4 regions of the Pseudoalteromonas sp. SG41-1 genome follow, and region 1 is predicted to be linked to each of the others. Evidence: predicted binding sites of a transcription regulator. Region 1 holds the regulator's gene; each other region holds the start of a gene.

What was found. Region 1 encodes sigma-54, which starts transcription at its own class of promoters, with help from an activator protein. Its sites were predicted from a motif close to GTTGGCACGNNNNTNGNNT; they were not measured.
Region 2: a site for sigma-54 is predicted at 2,409-2,427, ahead of H5203_RS04185 (PA2169 family four-helix-bundle protein). Genes of this name have one in related genera too.
Region 3: a site for sigma-54 is predicted at 2,502-2,520, ahead of H5203_RS11255 (EF-hand domain-containing protein). Genes of this name have one in related genera too.
Region 4: a site for sigma-54 is predicted at 1,211-1,229, ahead of H5203_RS05530 (flagellar hook-length control protein FliK). Genes of this name have one in related genera too.

What each region holds. Positions count from the first base shown of each region.
Region 1 covers NZ_JACJFL010000063.1:13,635-17,868, forward strand. Annotated here, with positions in the region: gene lptC (LPS export ABC transporter periplasmic protein LptC) at 1-61, shown strand, start outside; gene lptA (lipopolysaccharide transport periplasmic protein LptA) at 51-584, shown strand; gene lptB (LPS export ABC transporter ATP-binding protein) at 581-1,306, shown strand; gene H5203_RS20865 (RNA polymerase factor sigma-54) at 1,373-2,869, shown strand; gene hpf (ribosome hibernation promoting factor) at 2,898-3,185, shown strand; gene ptsN (PTS IIA-like nitrogen regulatory protein PtsN) at 3,190-3,642, shown strand; gene rapZ (RNase adapter RapZ) at 3,831-4,234, shown strand, end outside.
Region 2 covers NZ_JACJFL010000003.1:232,627-236,860, forward strand. Annotated here, with positions in the region: gene aceK (bifunctional isocitrate dehydrogenase kinase/phosphatase) at 1-1,354, shown strand, start outside; gene H5203_RS04180 (LysR family transcriptional regulator) at 1,370-2,308, shown strand; gene H5203_RS04185 (PA2169 family four-helix-bundle protein) at 2,476-2,919, shown strand; gene H5203_RS04190 (biopolymer transporter ExbD) at 3,135-3,530, shown strand; gene H5203_RS04195 (TonB-dependent receptor plug domain-containing protein) at 3,588-4,234, opposite strand, start outside.
Region 3 covers NZ_JACJFL010000016.1:62,308-66,541, reverse strand. Annotated here, with positions in the region: gene H5203_RS11275 (amidohydrolase) at 1-1,273, opposite strand, end outside; gene H5203_RS11270 (EF-hand domain-containing protein) at 1,394-1,630, opposite strand; gene H5203_RS11265 (EF-hand domain-containing protein) at 1,643-1,879, opposite strand; gene H5203_RS11260 (hypothetical protein) at 1,990-2,217, opposite strand; gene H5203_RS11255 (EF-hand domain-containing protein) at 2,240-2,467, opposite strand; gene H5203_RS11250 (HAMP domain-containing sensor histidine kinase) at 2,783-4,234, shown strand, end outside.
Region 4 covers NZ_JACJFL010000005.1:74,889-79,122, forward strand. Annotated here, with positions in the region: gene fliI (flagellar protein export ATPase FliI) at 1-724, shown strand, start outside; gene fliJ (flagellar export protein FliJ) at 724-1,170, shown strand; gene H5203_RS05530 (flagellar hook-length control protein FliK) at 1,299-3,692, shown strand; gene fliL (flagellar basal body-associated protein FliL) at 3,795-4,234, shown strand, end outside.

The DNA.
Region 1 (4,234 bases):
CTTAAAAGCCGAAGTGGTAGAACTAATTAACCATACGCGAACCATATATTATGACCAATAAATTTGCTCACTTGCTTGTGATACCAAGCTTACTCATTGCCTTTGCAAGCTTTGCTGAAAATACGGCACCACCTGCGGATCAAGTCTCTATCAGTGCTGAAAAGCAGCTTGCCCAACTGAAAGATAATATCGGTATTTTTGAAAAAAATGTTGAAATCATTCATGGTAACCGCCGTATCAAAGCGGATCGACTTGAAGTCCATAAGCGCGAAGATTTAGGCAATAACAAACAATTGCTTGTTGCAACTGGTAACCCTGCTTACTTTGAAGAAAAACAAACTGATGGCACAATAATGAGCGCCAGTGCTGATGAAGTCCGTTACGATGTCGCCAAGCGCTATTTAACGTTAATTGGTAATGCACAAGTCACTCAAGCAGGTCAAAAAATTAATGCCAAAAGCATTACCTATGATATGGACCAACAGCTGATCAGTGCTGAAAAAGGCGCAAGCTCAAACGATCGCGTACACACTATTTTGGTACCTGTTGACAGTAAAAAAGACAAACCTAAAGGGCAGCCATGAGTATATTAAAAGCTGAATTTTTAGCAAAAAGCTATAAAGGTCGCCAAGTTGTAAAAAGCGTGGGTTTAGAAGTTAGCGCAGGCAGCATTGTTGGCTTACTGGGTCCTAATGGCGCAGGTAAAACCACCACTTTTTATATGATTGTGGGTTTAGTACCTAGCGACAAAGGTAAAATAAGTATTGATGATAATGACATCACTTTACTCCCAATGCACAGTCGCGCACGGTTAGGGATTGGCTACTTACCACAAGAATCATCCATCTTTCGTAAGTTAACTGTTTATCAAAACCTGATGGCTATTTTAGAAACTCGTAAAGAGCTGAATAAACAAGCCAGAGAAGAAGCACTAGACAGCTTACTTGATGAGTTTAGCATTCAACATATTCGCGACAGCCAAGGTATGGCATTATCTGGTGGTGAACGTCGTCGAGTTGAAATTGCACGCGCTTTAGCCGCAAATCCAAAATTTATCTTACTTGATGAGCCTTTTGCTGGCGTTGATCCTATTTCAGTGTTAGATATAAAGAAGATTATTGAACACCTTAAAAACCGTGGTATTGGCGTACTTATTACCGACCACAATGTACGAGAAACCCTTGATGTTTGTGAAAAAGCCTACATAGTTTCTCATGGGGAGTTAATTGCATCAGGTACCCCTGAGCATGTACTTGCCGACCAAACAGTCCGCGATGTTTACCTGGGCGAGCAATTTAGGCTATAAAGCCACGCTCGGCTAAGTATCTGCTAGACTTAACGATGATAACAATAAAAGGATTGTTAGAGATACATGAGGCAATCACTCCAGCTGCGCATGGGCCAGCAACTTACAATGACACCACAGCTGCAACAAGCAATTCGCTTATTGCAACTCAGTACATTGGATCTCCAGCAAGAAATTCAAGAAGCACTCGACAGCAATCCATTGTTAGAGCTAGAAGAGCATGAATATTCAGACGACACGGCTGGTAAAAACGAACAAAAACAAGACAACGATGACTTAACCGTTAGTGCATCAGCAGACGACAAGCCCAGCGAATATGAACAAGAAAGTAGCGAAGCATTAAGCAAAGAGACTTTAAGTGACGAAATGGCTATGGACGTCACCTGGGACGAATACATGAGTGCTGCGCCAAATACGTCATCCGGCCCAATGCCTGAAGATGAGTCAATTTATCAAGGTGCTTCAACTGAAACCCTGCACGAATATCTGATGTGGCAATTACAGCTCACACCTTTTAGTCCAACCGATGAAGCTATTGCCATTGCGATTGTTGAAGCTGTTGACGATTCAGGTATTTTAACCTTGAGCTGCGAAGACATCGCAGAGAGCTTAAATCAAGGTAATAACGAAGAAGAAATCGAACTAGACGAAGTGCAAGCAGTGTTAAAACGCATTCAGTTATTTGACCCTGTTGGTATTGCTGCGCGCAGCCTACAAGAATGTTTATGTATTCAATTAAATCAATTTGATCCTGCAACTCCTTGGATTAGCGAGACTAAAATGATTTTAACTGATCATATCGATTTATTAGCTAGTCGTGACTATCGCACTTTGATGAAAAAGACTAAGCTTAAAGAAGATGAGCTGAAAGAAGTAATGACACTGATCCACAGCCTTAATCCAAAGCCTGCGGATACTATAGTACGCGAAGAATCAGAGTATGTTATACCTGATGTTTCGGTGAAAAAAATTAAAGGTCGCTGGGTGGTTGAACTTAATCCAGACAGCATGCCAAAAATTAGAGTGAACAGCCAATATGCGGCAATGTCACGCTCAGTAAAATCAAGCACTGACAGCCAATTTATACGTTCGCATTTGCAAGAAGCTAAATGGTTTATTAAAAGCCTAGAAAGTCGTAACGAGACGTTACTCAAAGTAACTAACTGCATTGTAAAACAACAGCAGGGATTCTTTGAGCATGGCCCTGAAGCAATGCGACCTATGGTACTAAACGACGTTGCTGAAATGGTTGAGATGCACGAATCAACAATATCTCGCGTAACGACACAAAAGTACATGCATACCCCCCGTGGTATTTTTGAGTTAAAGTATTTTTTCTCAAGTCATGTAAGCACTGAGAACGGCGGCGAATGCTCTTCGACAGCTATTCGAGCATTGATCAGAAAATTGATCAGTGCAGAAAACTCAGCGAAACCATTGAGTGATAGTAAGATTGCAGATATATTGGCAGAGCAAGGTATCAAAGTAGCTAGACGGACTATTGCAAAATACCGCGAGTCGCTGGCTATTCCACCGTCAAATCAACGTAAAAGTTTGATTTAAGGCGTAAAATCACAAGAGGAAAATGCTTATGCAACTAAATTTAACTGGTCGTCACGTAGAAATTACTGATTCATTAAGAGACTATGTAAACAATAAGTTTGCCAAGCTTGAAAGGCATTTTGATCATATCAATAATGTCCATGTTATTCTTGATGTAGAAAAACTAAGCCAAAAAGCAGAGGCCACATTACATGTCAGTGGCGCTGAATTATTTGCCTCGACTGAGCACCAAGACATGTATGCAGCTATTGACGGACTAATCGATAAACTTGATCGTCAAGTAATTAAACACAAAGAGAAGCACGCTCGACACTAACACTATGAAATTAAGCTCACTTATTTGTCAGGACTGCAGTAAAGCTGCGGTCCTTTTTAATAGCAAAAAACGGATCATTGAATTTATAAGCCAATTGGCTCATGAACAGCTCCCTCAGCTATCACAACAAGAAATCCTCAACGCACTACTATCGAGAGAGAAACTAGGTAGTACCGGTATTGGTCGTGGTATTGCTATCCCTCATGGCCGTATGAGTGGTGTTGAAAACCCGCTAGCAATAATTTTAGTGAGTGAATCACCGGTTGATTTTGATGCGATTGATAATCGCCCAGTTGATATATTTGTAGCCCTCATCGTACCAGATGGTGACAGCCAACTTCATTTGAAGACGTTAGCCACAATTGCTGATAAACTCAATAACAAAGATTTTTGTAAACAACTACGTAGCGCAAAAACAGACCAAGATTTGTATCATGTAATTGCAGCTCAGTCGTAGTCATACCAATTGTATTGTATTGAATTAGAGAGTAATTATTGCAACAGGAAAATAGCTCTAGAACAAGGTGGAAATTATGAGATATAGTTGTTCTATATAAATAATTTTAAACAAAGTTAGTGGGTTATTTAACAAGCAAGAATGAGCATGTTTTTAATAAAATTGGTATTAAATGAAGGAGAATTTACATGGAGTTAATCATCATCAGTGGGCGTTCTGGCTCAGGTAAATCTGTTGCTTTACGTGTAGTAGAAGATCTTGGCTATTATTGTGTAGATAATATTCCAGTTAACTTATTACCGTCATTAGTACGCAGTGTCTCTGATAATTACGACAAAATAGCCGTCAGTATCGATGTTCGTAATTTACCGAAAGAGCAGGAAGAATTTAACGACATTCTTGAATACTTGCCTGGTTTTGCAAATCCGACGCTATTTTATTTAGACAGTGATGATCAAACCCTGATCAAACGCTTTTCTGAAACCCGCCGCTTACACCCATTATCTTTGGATTCTTTGCCACTGGATTTAGCCATCAAGCAAGAAAAAGTGTTGCTTGATGTATTAACTACTCGTGCTGATTTCATGCTTGA
Region 2 (4,234 bases), on a different contig from region 1:
CACCTTAGCAGATGCCCCTGCGCTTCCTGTAGAAGCAGAATACCGCAGCTACTTTCCTGTTGTAGACGGCTTAAAGCCCACTATCCGTAAAATAATTAATCAATTTGATTTTAAAGCCGATTTTGTTAATTTAGAGCGCGATATACGACTTTTAGTAAAGGCGTTTTATAAACAAGCACCCGACACCCATCACCGTGCGTGGCAAATGCGCTTTGACATATTACAAACGCCGTTTTATCGCAACAAAGCAGCCTATATTGTCGGCCGTGTGGTATCACAAAGTGGTGTGCAGCCATTTATTATTGCGGTGTTACATCATCAAGAGCAAGGTCTGTATCTCGATGCTTTACTGACTAACTCATCGCAAATGCGGGTTATTTTTGGCTTTGCTCGCGCTTATTTTATGGTTGAAACCCACGCTCCTTCCGCATTAGTTCGGTTTTTAAACCAACTAATGCCCAACAAAACCTTAGCAGAGCTTTACAATGCCATTGGCTTTCATAAACAAGGTAAAACCGAGTTCTATCGCGAGTTTTTAACCCATTTACAACGCTCCAGTGATGATTTTGTGATTGCCCCTGGCACACCGGGCATGGTGATGATGGTATTTACCCTACCTTCATTTGATTATGTATTTAAAATAATTAAAGACAAATTTGGTGAAAGTAAACCATTTGGCCGCGATACCGTTCTCAAACGCTACCAATTAGTTAAAAGCCATGATCGGGTTGGTCGTATGGCAGATACCATAGAGTATTCTAACGTCGTATTCCCTGTTGCGCGTTTTAACGCTACATTGCTTGCACAGCTTAAACAAACTATTGGTTCATCAATGATCATCGAAGGCGACTTACTGATCATCAAACATATGTATATTGAGCGACGCATGACGCCACTGAATTTATATTTAGAAAAAGCTAATACTGAAGATGCCGCTGTTGCCATTGCAGAATATGGCCAAGCACTCAAGGAAATGATCGCCGTTAATATTTTCCCAGGCGATATGTTACTTAAAAACTTTGGTGTCAGTAAACACAAACGCATTATTTTTTATGATTATGATGAAGTGCAATATTTAACAGACATGAACTTTAGGGCATTGCCTAAAGCAAAAAGTTATGATGACTACTTAACCAATGAGCAAAGTTACTCTGTGGCACCACAAGATGTATTTCCAGAGCAGTTATGCACTTTTGTAATGCCAAACCCGCAATACAAAGCAGTTTTCAGCCAAACACATCCAGAACTATTAGACGTCGCATTTTGGCAGCAAGCGCAACGAAATATAAAAGCAGGGGTCGTTAGCCATATCTACCCTTATCCAGCAGCGCAGCGTTTTATCCATCAATGGTAGACGAAAGGACACACAATGAATATCAGTAAAATAGATTTAAACTTACTCGTTTATCTCGACACCTTATTACGCGAATGTAATGTTACTCGCGCCGCAAACCAGCTTAGCATTACACAGCCGGCAATGAGTAATGGTTTAAAACGTTTACGTAACCTGTTTAACGATCCGATCTTAGTACGCACCAGTGATGGTATGGTGCCCACTGAACGAGCTATTGAATTGCAGCCGGTGATCCGTGGCATCTTAATGACATTAGAAGAAACGCTTGCACCAAACCGTGAATTTGAGGCCAGCCAAAGCAAACGGGTATTTAGGATTATGGCCAGTGACTATGCTGCCAGCACCTTAGCACCTAAGCTACTGAGTAAATTACACGATGAAGCGCCGGATACCACACTCGATATTCTCACTCCAAGTGATGTTACTTTTCATGATGTAGAAAACGGTAAAGTTGATATGGCAATAAATCGTTTCGAAAACCTACCGCAGTCGTTTCATCACAAACGTATTTGGAAAGATAGCTTTTGTTGTTTAGTAAAAGCTGACAACCCGATCATTGAAAATTTTAGCCTCGATAGTTATTTAAAAGCTCGGCATATTTGGGTAAGTAAAACAGGTTTTGGTGTCGGGGTTGGTATGGATCCTAAAGACGTACAAAAACTTGGCTGGGTTGATGAAGCGCTCGCCCACTTTGGTAAACACCGAAATATTGCCACATTCACCCGTAATTACCACGTTGCAATACATCTAGCGAAAGAGAAGAACCTGATTGCGACACTCCCTTCAAAAGCCGCTAATATTTATTTAGATGATCCCGGTTTGCAAATTCTGGAGCCTCCCTTCCCTATACCACCATTTGAGTTAGATATGATTTGGAGCCCATTACTTCACAGAGATGCCAGTCATATTTGGTTACGCCAAAAAGTAGCCGAAGTTGCAGATGAATTAAAGTAACGCTCTTACAAAAGCCCTGTAAAATTTACTTACTGGTATTTTCAAGTAAGCAAACATCAATTTAAAAGTCTTAATAATCATGATATTAAAATAATTTAAAAATGGAATGGCAATTGCTTTAAGTTACTTGAACTTTAATATTCATTTAACTTAAAGAGGTCAATATTATGAATGCCCAGCAAGGAAACGAAGTAAATCATATCACTGACATTATCCAAGTAATGAACAGCGGCATCGACTTTTATGAAAAGGCGCAGGAAAAAGTACAAGATCCAGCCATTGGTGCGCTATTTCAGCGTATGATAGACGCACGTAAAGTCAGCGTTGAAAACTTACAGCCTTACGCTATTAATCAGCAAGGTGAACGAGAAGATGGTTCGTCTTTTGCTGTTGAAGCTCGCCGAGCATATACCGCACTGATCACAAAATTTAGTGCCAACAACGACCAAATTTATGTCAAAGAGCTTGAAGAAGTGGAAGATAAAACACTTGAAGAAATTAAAGCTGCCATGAAAAAACCACAACCGCACGATTGTGAAGCCGCCCTCGCTAAAGTATTACTGACCATGCAAAGCTGTCATACGGAGATGAGCCGTATGCAGAAGCATTAACCACAATGCTTAAATGAGAGCCCAGCCACGCGCTGGGCTTTTTTATGCTCATAATTATAGTTAAATGATTTTTATAACAAAACAATGCAAATAATTAATAAAAATAGCATATTTATTTAACCACAGCATGATTTTAATCGTCTAGGCTTATTAATAGGTACCTACTATCCCGCTGTGGCGCCGCAGCATTTTATCAAAAATAACAAGGTTCCATTATGAGAAATAAACAACATGTAAACCCACAAAACGCTGACGTTGATATGACGCCGATGCTTGATATTGTATTTATACTTTTAATATTTTTTATTGTTACAACTTCATTTGTAAAACCTGTGGCAATAGAGCTGCAACGTCCTGTAGATAAACCCAGTATTGATAAACAAACTAAAAGTGCTCATTTTAGTATTGACCAAAGCAATGCGGTGTATTTTGCGGGGCGATTAATTGACTTAAACCAAGTTGCCACTAACCTTGCGATGTTTGCTGCGAAGTATAATATCGCCACAGTACAAATAGCTGCAGACGAAAACAGTACGCATCAAACTTTAATGACAGTAATGAATAATATCAAAGAGTATGATAACTACCCCATCGCACTCACATCACACTAAAAGCAAAAAAAGGGCCAGACGGCCCTTCAAAACTAAATAACGTAGGAGAAGTTATTTTTAGAATCGGTATTCAGCACCTACATAGTAGTAAGCACCGTTAAAACCAAATGGTGCTGAACGGCGTGAGTACTCAAATACACCGGTTGAACTGATAATAGTATTACCAGAAGCATCAACAATTGTGCCTGAGCGAGAATTACCTATGGTATTTTTATCAGGGTAAACGTCAAATAAATTGTTTGCACCAATATTTAGTGACAAGTTATCTGTGACAAAATAATTTACTTTTATATCGGTAAGAATTTCAGCGCCGTAAGTCTGGCGACCGCCATCTTCAACCGTGTATTCGCCATAACGATTGAGCGATAAGTTTACCGTCCAATCTTCAAGGCGATATAATGCACTTAAGTTTACTCTGTCTTGTGGTTGCCATTCTTCGATGATTGAGGTTTCTTGCGAAGAAAATACATCTTCGACAGGGATCGTTTCCAAACCACTGCCCGCAGGAGTAAATAAATCAACCACATCGGTTTCAGTAAAGTTAGCCGCTAGTGTAAAATCTAGGGTACCGCCTAAGCCTTCCGTGTTCCATGTCGCAACAAAATCCACACCTTGCGTTTCGGTATCTGCACCATTTAAGAAAAACTGCCCTGCACCTGCGCCAGAACTAACCAATGCAGCATCTAGCGTTGATGACAACCCTT
Region 3 (4,234 bases), on a different contig from region 1:
ATGCACCTTGTAATTGTGTATCGCTAAGGCGCTGCTCTGCCATATGCATATCAGAAGTTGCATGCACCGGTTGCATTGATGGAATGATTTTAAGTGCTTTGAAGCGAGGAATATCTGCTGGATCAACTATCTGTGCGTGCTCTATACGGTTACGTAGTAAAATCCCGCCGGTTTTTTTAAATACATTTTGATAGGCATCTAACACAATATGATTTGCTTTATCACCGATGGCATGGGTATTGGCGCTAAAACCATGGTTAAAGCTCAATGTGTACAGCTGTTCTAATTTTTGTTGAGTTTCGAGCATTAAACCTTGGTGATTCTTTCTATCTGCATAATCGGCCAGTAGTGCGGCGCCACGGCTTCCTAACGCACCATCAGCATATATTTTTACACTACGAATAGACATGAAATCGTTAAGATCTTTATAGCGACCGGCTCTGAGCATATCTTCAAGGGACGGATCTGTTGCACTTAGCATTGCAACAATGCGCAGCGGTAAGGTGCCTTGTTCAGCTCTTTGCTTGTAAACTTGCCATGTTTGTTTATCAATCCCAGCATCGTGGGTTGAGGTTATACCTAAGCTGAGCAGATGTTGACCAGCTTGATTTAAGGCATTATTTACGTCTTGATCAGATGGCGTAGGAATATGTGCAGTAATTAAACTTTCGGCCTTATCGACAAAAATACCGCTAGGTTGACCTGCTTGGTTGCGAATAATTTCACCACCTGCTGGTGACTGTACTGTGGGTGTTAATTTGGCTAACTCCATCGCTTTGCTATTAACCCAAATCGCGTGGCTATCGACACGAGAAAGCACCACCGGAACATCTTTGACAACTTTATCTAAGTCAGCAGCAGTAGGAAACTGCTTATTAGGCCACAGTTCTTGATTCCAACCGCGGCCAATAATCCAGCCCCGGTTATTTTTAGCAAATACAGCAAGCTTTTTTTGTATTTCTGCAATCGACGTACTGCCACGTAAATCGAGTTGCGCTAAATTATTACCAAGTCCAATCACATGACCGTGGGCGTCAATTAAACCAGGTAATAAGGTTTGTTGCTCGGCATCAAATACTGCAGCATTAGGGAAACTCGCTTTTAGTTTATCGTCTCCTACTTTTACTACTTTGCCATCTTTAATAACCAGTGTAGAAAATTGCTGTAATTGGCCACTGTAAGTTGGAGTGTAACCATTAGCATTGTAGATCACCGTGGTATCAGCTAGCACAGGTAAAGATAAAGTGATTAAACAGGCGAGTAAGCATTTCATTGTTAGAATTCTTTTTCTGCTTTTGTTAGTTAAACAGTAACAGAGAATACTGAGTCTGCAAATTAAATATAATAAATTATTTATCGTTGTGCATTTCAACTATGCTGATGAATTAGCTATTCATTTATTTGCATATAGAGTAAATTCAGACAGTGATAATCTACCATCTTTATCGCGGTCATAGTTTTTAAAACGATACCACAGGGCAGGATCTTTTGCTGACTCTGAACGCGTGATAAGACCGTCGTTATCGCGGTCTAAGTTTTTGAATTGTTCTGCTATATTATCAGTTGTTGCAAAACTGCAACAGCTACTGACAAATAACAAACTTAGTCCCAGTTGTGTACAAAATTTCATTGGGGAAACTCGTTAATCTAGATTATTAGTTAAAAAACGCTTAAATTCAGATAGGGAAATTTTATTGTCTTGGTTTTTGTCCCAACGTTTAAAGTTACTCAACAATTGTGGTTGTGGTTCAAGCTCATTATGCGTTAAATAGCCATCTTTATTGCTATCTAAATGATCAAAACGTTGTTTTACATCCAGTGCCATTGCGCTAAAACTAGTGGCTAGCGACACACTTAATATTATTAATATGCTTTTCATTATTTACATCCTACCAACAAAAAGAATAAAGCATTTGCCATAATTTAAATCCCAACATTAAATCCGTTTACACATTCCCTCCGGGATTATGGCAAATACTTTAAAGCCTTTTAAAATTTAAACTTTGCGAACTCTTGCTCAGATAATTGCTCGTCGTTATTATCATCAAGATCAGTAAACTGCTTTAATAGCGTGTTGTTTTGCTTGGCTTCAAGTAATGAAATTTGTCCGTCAGAGTCGGTATCTAATTGCGCAAACTTAACATTTAATTGTGATGCTAAAACAGTGGCGCTAATGACTAAAAACATCAGTGAAAAAGCGGCGATAAGTTGTTTCATAGCAGTGTTTCCTTTGGGAAATTTATTGCAAAAATTGTTTAAACTCAGCAAATGAAATTTGACCATTTTGATCTTTGTCAATTTGCTCAAAACTTTCGTGTAATACCGCATCTTCAGATGCTTCTGCTTCACTCAATGTGCCATTACTGTCTTTATCAAGTTCTGCGAAGGTGGCCTCGACATCAATGGCAAAGCTGTTAAAGCTAAGCAGTAGGCTGGTGCATAAGCACAGCGGTGTTAATATTTTCATATTATTTCCTTATAAACAGTCGTTGATACGGATATTACAAGAACGATGCCAATTTTTTTATTGTATAAATATCAGTGGTTTAATTTTTTGGCATGATAATAAGTGGGAAAAAATGACCGAGCAGTGTGTCTTTTTTGCAACAACTTTTAACGGGTATTCATTAAGTTTTTAAAAAACAGTTGGTTAAGTTGTTTCAATTTAGCGTCAGTCGCTTTATATAGCGCTACACAGTTCGCCTTATTCATTATTCTTATTGATTCAGCTAGTGTATAAGTAACACCTTCCATAATCAGACTTTTAACTAAAGGAGTGGCGATAGTGGCCTCATTCGCTAAAAAGTACAGTGCATTACTTAGTTGGCGACCCAATTTAATAGGCCAGTTTTTGTTTAGTACTTTGTTATCGCTGCTGCCATTATCACTGGTAGTGATTGTATTTTTAAATGCGCTGAATAAACAGCTAGCAGTAACTCAGCAAATCGTCAGTGAAAATTATCAAATTACCAAGTCATTTAATAACCTTAAGCAAGACCTCAATAGCTTAGAGCGCGCAACGCGACAAAACTGGGTGCTGAAAAGCGAATCACTCGATGAATTGATTGTTGATAAGTGGCAATCATCACTACAAAGCATTGATGAACTAACTTTTATAAGTTCTACGGGGGAGTATATTAAGCAATGGCAGCAACTCGCACAGGTATTGCAATTAGCGCATACTCAACTCGTTACTGAAGGACAACAAGATGCGCAATTGTTTATTCCTGTGAGTGAATTAATTGCGCGTCAAACGGTGTGGCTAAGAGATCAAAATGAGCTGCAAATAACTAAAAATCAGCAACAGTTAAAAGCTTTGCAAAGCTCATTTATCAATTGGTTAATAGCACTTATCCCATTAACTTTACTAGTAGGTGGTGGTTTTTTATGGCGTATAAGTGGTCGCTTAAAAGGATTAACGTCGGTTATTGATAAGCTTGGGCAAGGTCATTGGCAACAAAAAATAGCTGTACAAGGCTCTGCTGAGTTGGTTGAACTAGGAAATAAATTACAATGGGTGCAAGAGCAGTTGCATCAATTAGAGCAACAAAAAGATACTTTTTTACGCCATGTTACCCATGAATTGAAAACTCCATTAGCGTCAATGGTTGAGGGTACTGACTTACTCGCCGATGAAATCGTTGGGCCAATTAACAAAGAGCAGCAAGCGGTGTTGGCGTTAATTACCCAGAGCATGGTGCGTTTGCGCGCTATGATCGATAGTTTACTTAGTTACAATGCGATTCGCAGCAGCAAAGAAGACTTAAGTGAGCTGGAATTCTCGCAATTAATAACCAAGATAAACAGCCATTTTGAACATCGTTTAGTGGCGCGTAAGCAAAGCTTATGTTGGCATTGTGAGTTACCCGAGCAACCACTGGAAATTGCTGCAGAGCTTGTTGAAATGATCTTAATTCAGTTGATCTCTAATGGCTTAAAGTTTTCACCAGCAGGACAGGCGGTCAATATTGCTCTGTCATTAGCTGGTCGTACTTTGACTATGAGCGTTAGCGATCAAGGCACCGGTATTAAAGAGCAAGAGAAATCACATATATTCAGTGCCTTTTATCAAGGTAAGAATGCTAAAGATATAACCGCTCAAGGTAGTGGCTTAGGGCTTACCATTGTAAAAGAGTCTGTTGAGCAATTGATGGGTACTTTACACGTTGAGCATAATGAGCCACAAGGCTGTCGTTTTATAATTCAAATCCCAATCATCCCTCCAACCAATAAA
Region 4 (4,234 bases), on a different contig from region 1:
AAAAGAATTTATCGAAGAAATACTCGGTGTGGAAGGGCGTAAGCGTTCTGTCGTAGTTGCTGCTCCCGCCGATGCATCGCCATTAATGCGATTAAAAGGTTGTGAAAGTGCGGTAACTATCGCGGAGTACTTTCGCGATCAAGGCTTAAATGTTTTATTGCTACTGGATTCTGTAACGCGTTATGCCATGGCTCAGCGCGAAATAGCGCTTGCGGTTGGTGAACCACCGGCGACTAAAGGTTATCCGCCCTCAGTATTTGCAAAGCTACCCGCGCTGGTGGAACGTGCTGGTAATGGCGGCGAAGGGCAAGGCTCTATCACAGCGTTTTTTACTGTACTGAGTGAAGGGGATGATATGCAAGATCCGATTGCTGATGCGGCGCGAGCCATTTTAGACGGTCATATCGTGTTATCCAGAGAGCTCGCTGACAGTGGTCATTATCCTGCTATTGATATAGAAAAATCGATTTCACGGGTGATGCCACAAGTTGTCTCAGAAGCACACATGCAACAAGCGCGAGTGTTAAAACAAGTGTATTCAATGTTCCAGCAAAATAAAGATATGATTACTTTAGGTGCTTATCAAAAAGGCACCGACCAAATGCTTGATCAGGCCATTAATATGATGCCAAGAGTGAATGCATTTCTACAACAAGGCATGAAAGATGTGATTAGCTATGACGATGGCCTACAAGGGCTTGCGCAATTATTAGGACAAGCATAATGGCAACAAATAAGCTCAATCTATTGCTGAAAATAGAAAATGATAAAGAAGAAACTTTACGGATAAATTATTTACAAGCGCAGCAAAACTTGCAAGGCAATCAACAAAAATTGCAAGGCTTGAATAACTTTCGTTTGGAGTATACTCAGCAATTACATTTAAAAGGAAAGTCTGGTTTAAGTAGTGCAGGGTTTAGTCAATACCATGCTTTTATTGCCAAAATAGAAGAAGCTATTCGTCAACAAGCGAATACCGTCAGTACTGCTAAACAAGTTGTTTCACAACGACAAAGTTTATGGCTGAAACAGCAGATTAAGGCTAAAGCGGTTGCTAAATTAATAGAAAAACAGCAGCTTAAAGCGAATGTAATCGCACAAAAAAATGAACAAAAAATGCTTGATGAATTTTCTGCAAATCAATTTTATCAAAGACGTCGCGCTCTATAGTCATCGCCCAAAACAGCATTATTTATTTATTAAAATTAGCTTAGGCATATTATTTGCTTGTTTAACGTATGAAGTATTTATTCTGGCAAACTGCGGCGGCAAATTGCCACTTTTAATCTAGGTGAATTATGGCTATTAGTGATCTTTCAGTGTTTATCTCAACTGAGCAGGATGTTCAGTTAAATAAAAAAGACAGTGCCAAAGGCAGTGCGGCAACAGGTAAAGAAAGCACCGATAGTGATTTCTTTAGTGAGTTACAAAACGCTAATAATGCTGCAGAAACACCCATGAAAGTTAACTCATCTGGCGCTGTGTCAGCTGCAAGTGAAGCCGAAGTTGCTGCTGAAAAAGCGCAAAAAACGCCCACTGACAGCAGTGATGAGAAAACGATGTCAGGTGATGCTATGTCTGGTGATGCAATGCTTGCTCAGATCACGGCAGCCAACAATATGGACACTCGGGTAAATAATACGCCAACTGTTGCAAATGCCTCATTACTTTCAACGTTGGGTAAATACAGTGAAGAAAAAATAGATCCGAAGCTTATTAAAGTCACTGGACCTCGTCCAATTGATGATGTTACGCCTATTATTGATACAGACACTCCTGCCACTGATGATCCTATTGCACAACTAGTCGATAAACAACTAAAACCAACGCTACTTACTGAAAAAACGGTGCTGGCAGAGGCGATTGATAAACAGCTTCAACTGAAGGGAAACACCCCTCCTGATGATGCTGTGACTCCTATTATTGATGATATTCAAGTGGCAAAAGAGATATCGCAAAATAAAGCGATGACAATGCAGCCAACAAACCAACAAGCTGCAGCTACCTTAAAGAGTGGGGAAGTTGGCAATGAAACAGCTCAAATAAATATTGCTGAAAATACAAGCAAAGGTAAGCCACAAAACAGTGAAGTATTAGCTAAAGGTTTGGACGTAACGCTTGCTCAACAAGTTAAACCACAAGAAAGTGAAGTATTAGTTAAAGATTCGGACACAAGGATTGCTCAGCAAGAAAAACCTCAACAGAGTGCAGCGTTAACTGCAGATGCGCACGCAACTGTAGCTAACGTTACTGCTAACGCCAAACAAGCAACCACAAGTGCTACTGCAGTAGCAATGGACGTTGCTTCAAAGGCAGAACCAGTAGTTAAAGGTGTGGAATCAACCACTACGATTGGCTCTCAAACTGATGTAGCTGAAAAAGCAGCTACACAGGCAAAGCATAGTAACAGTGCTGTATTAGAGCAAATCAGTAAGGTATTGCTTAACTCACCAACTACAGTACAAAAAAATGAACACCCATTGTTGGCGAGCTTAACACCAGAGCAGCAAAAACAGCTACAAAATCAAGTTGATGTCATTCGTCAGCAAGATCCATCACCGGCTAACGTAACTGACTTAAAAAAAATGCTGGCTGAATTTGTAGAGCTTAATAGTAAAGAAGTTGCAAAACCTACCACGGCAGTTGCGACAATGAACACGGCAGAGCTAACCCAACTAAGTAAAGATATTTCGCTGTTGAGTCCTGTACAAAAGCAGGCATTGAGCCAGCAATTACAAAATTTTGTGAGCACTGAGCAGCCTAAGGGGGCTTTATTAACTCAGATCAATACGGCTATTGCAGAATTAGCTCAGCCAGAGAGTATTGAAAAAAAGACTGAGTCAAAAGCTCAATTGACGGTTCAGTCAATGACAGATAATTTAGTAAGCACTACAACAACCAATAGCAACACCGCTAAATCAGATACAAATAAAGTATCTGCGCCACAAGATGCACTTATAAAGGCCGCGAGCAAAGAGCAAGAAGTGAAACTGGCAGTGCAAGATAATGTTCTAAAAAGTGAGCAACTTGCTGAAAATATTAAAGCAGAGCAAAGCCCTGTGCGCGACAACACATTGACACGTGTAAATCAATTGTTTGGCCAGCTCACCGGATTAACCACTGCGGTTACGACAGCCTCGGCTGTAGAAGGGAGTGAGCAAAGCTATCAACAAGCTTTGGCAGATATGCAAGTTATGCATGCCCAGCAAGCGAGCCCTACATCACAGACAAGACAAATAAATCTTGATCCAACTGCGTTACAAGCATTGAATATCATGAAAAGTGATGCAGCCAAATTACTACAAGAACGAGTGAGTGCATTACTAAGTATCAATAATAAAGAAGCTGAAATACGTCTTGATCCGCCAGAAATGGGTAGTATGCAAATTCGTATTCGTAGCGATGCAGAACAAGCTCAAATTAACTTTGTGGTACAAAATCAGCAAGCCAAAGAAGCTCTTGAGCAATCAATGCCGAGATTACGAGAAATGTTAGCACAGCAGGGAATTGAACTGGGTGAAAGCAGTATCCAGCAGGGAAATAGTCAAAGTGATACTGGTGGTGACGGACAACAAAATGGTCGTGGTCAACAGGCAAATCAGCAACAAAATGAAGAGGAAAGTGCATTAACTCAGCAACCAATTCGAGGCTCTGGGCAACAATCTTCATCATCAATAGATTACTATGCCTAACACCTGCTATTATATGAGGTATAAGACTATAAAAATAAATAACTTGATGGTGCGCGGTGACACTCGTAATATCGCTATTATTAAGGCATAAAGGAAAGCAGCATGGCTGAAGAAGCAAACTTAGAAATTGAAGACGGTAGTAAAAGTAAAAAAAAGCTGATTATAATTATTATTGCTGTGGTATTGGTAATTGGTGGTGCAGCTGGCTTTTTCTTGATGTCTGGCTCCGACGCTGCTCCTGAAACACTTGCGGATGAATCTGTTGCATCAGCAACTGAAACTGCAGATGTAAGTGGTAGTGGTGCAAAGGTTGGCAGTGCCTTATATGTTGCGATGCCTCGACCTTTTATTTTTAACGTACCTGGTGCCAGTCGTGATCGCATTGTGCAAATAAAAGTGCAATTACTAGTGCGCGGTGATGTGAATGAAGAAACGGCTAAAAAGCATATTCCACTTATTGAAGGCACATTGCTTGGTGTGTTTTCAACCACCACCGCAGATGAGCTTGGTACTAGCGAAGGCAAAGAAACCCTACGAGTAGC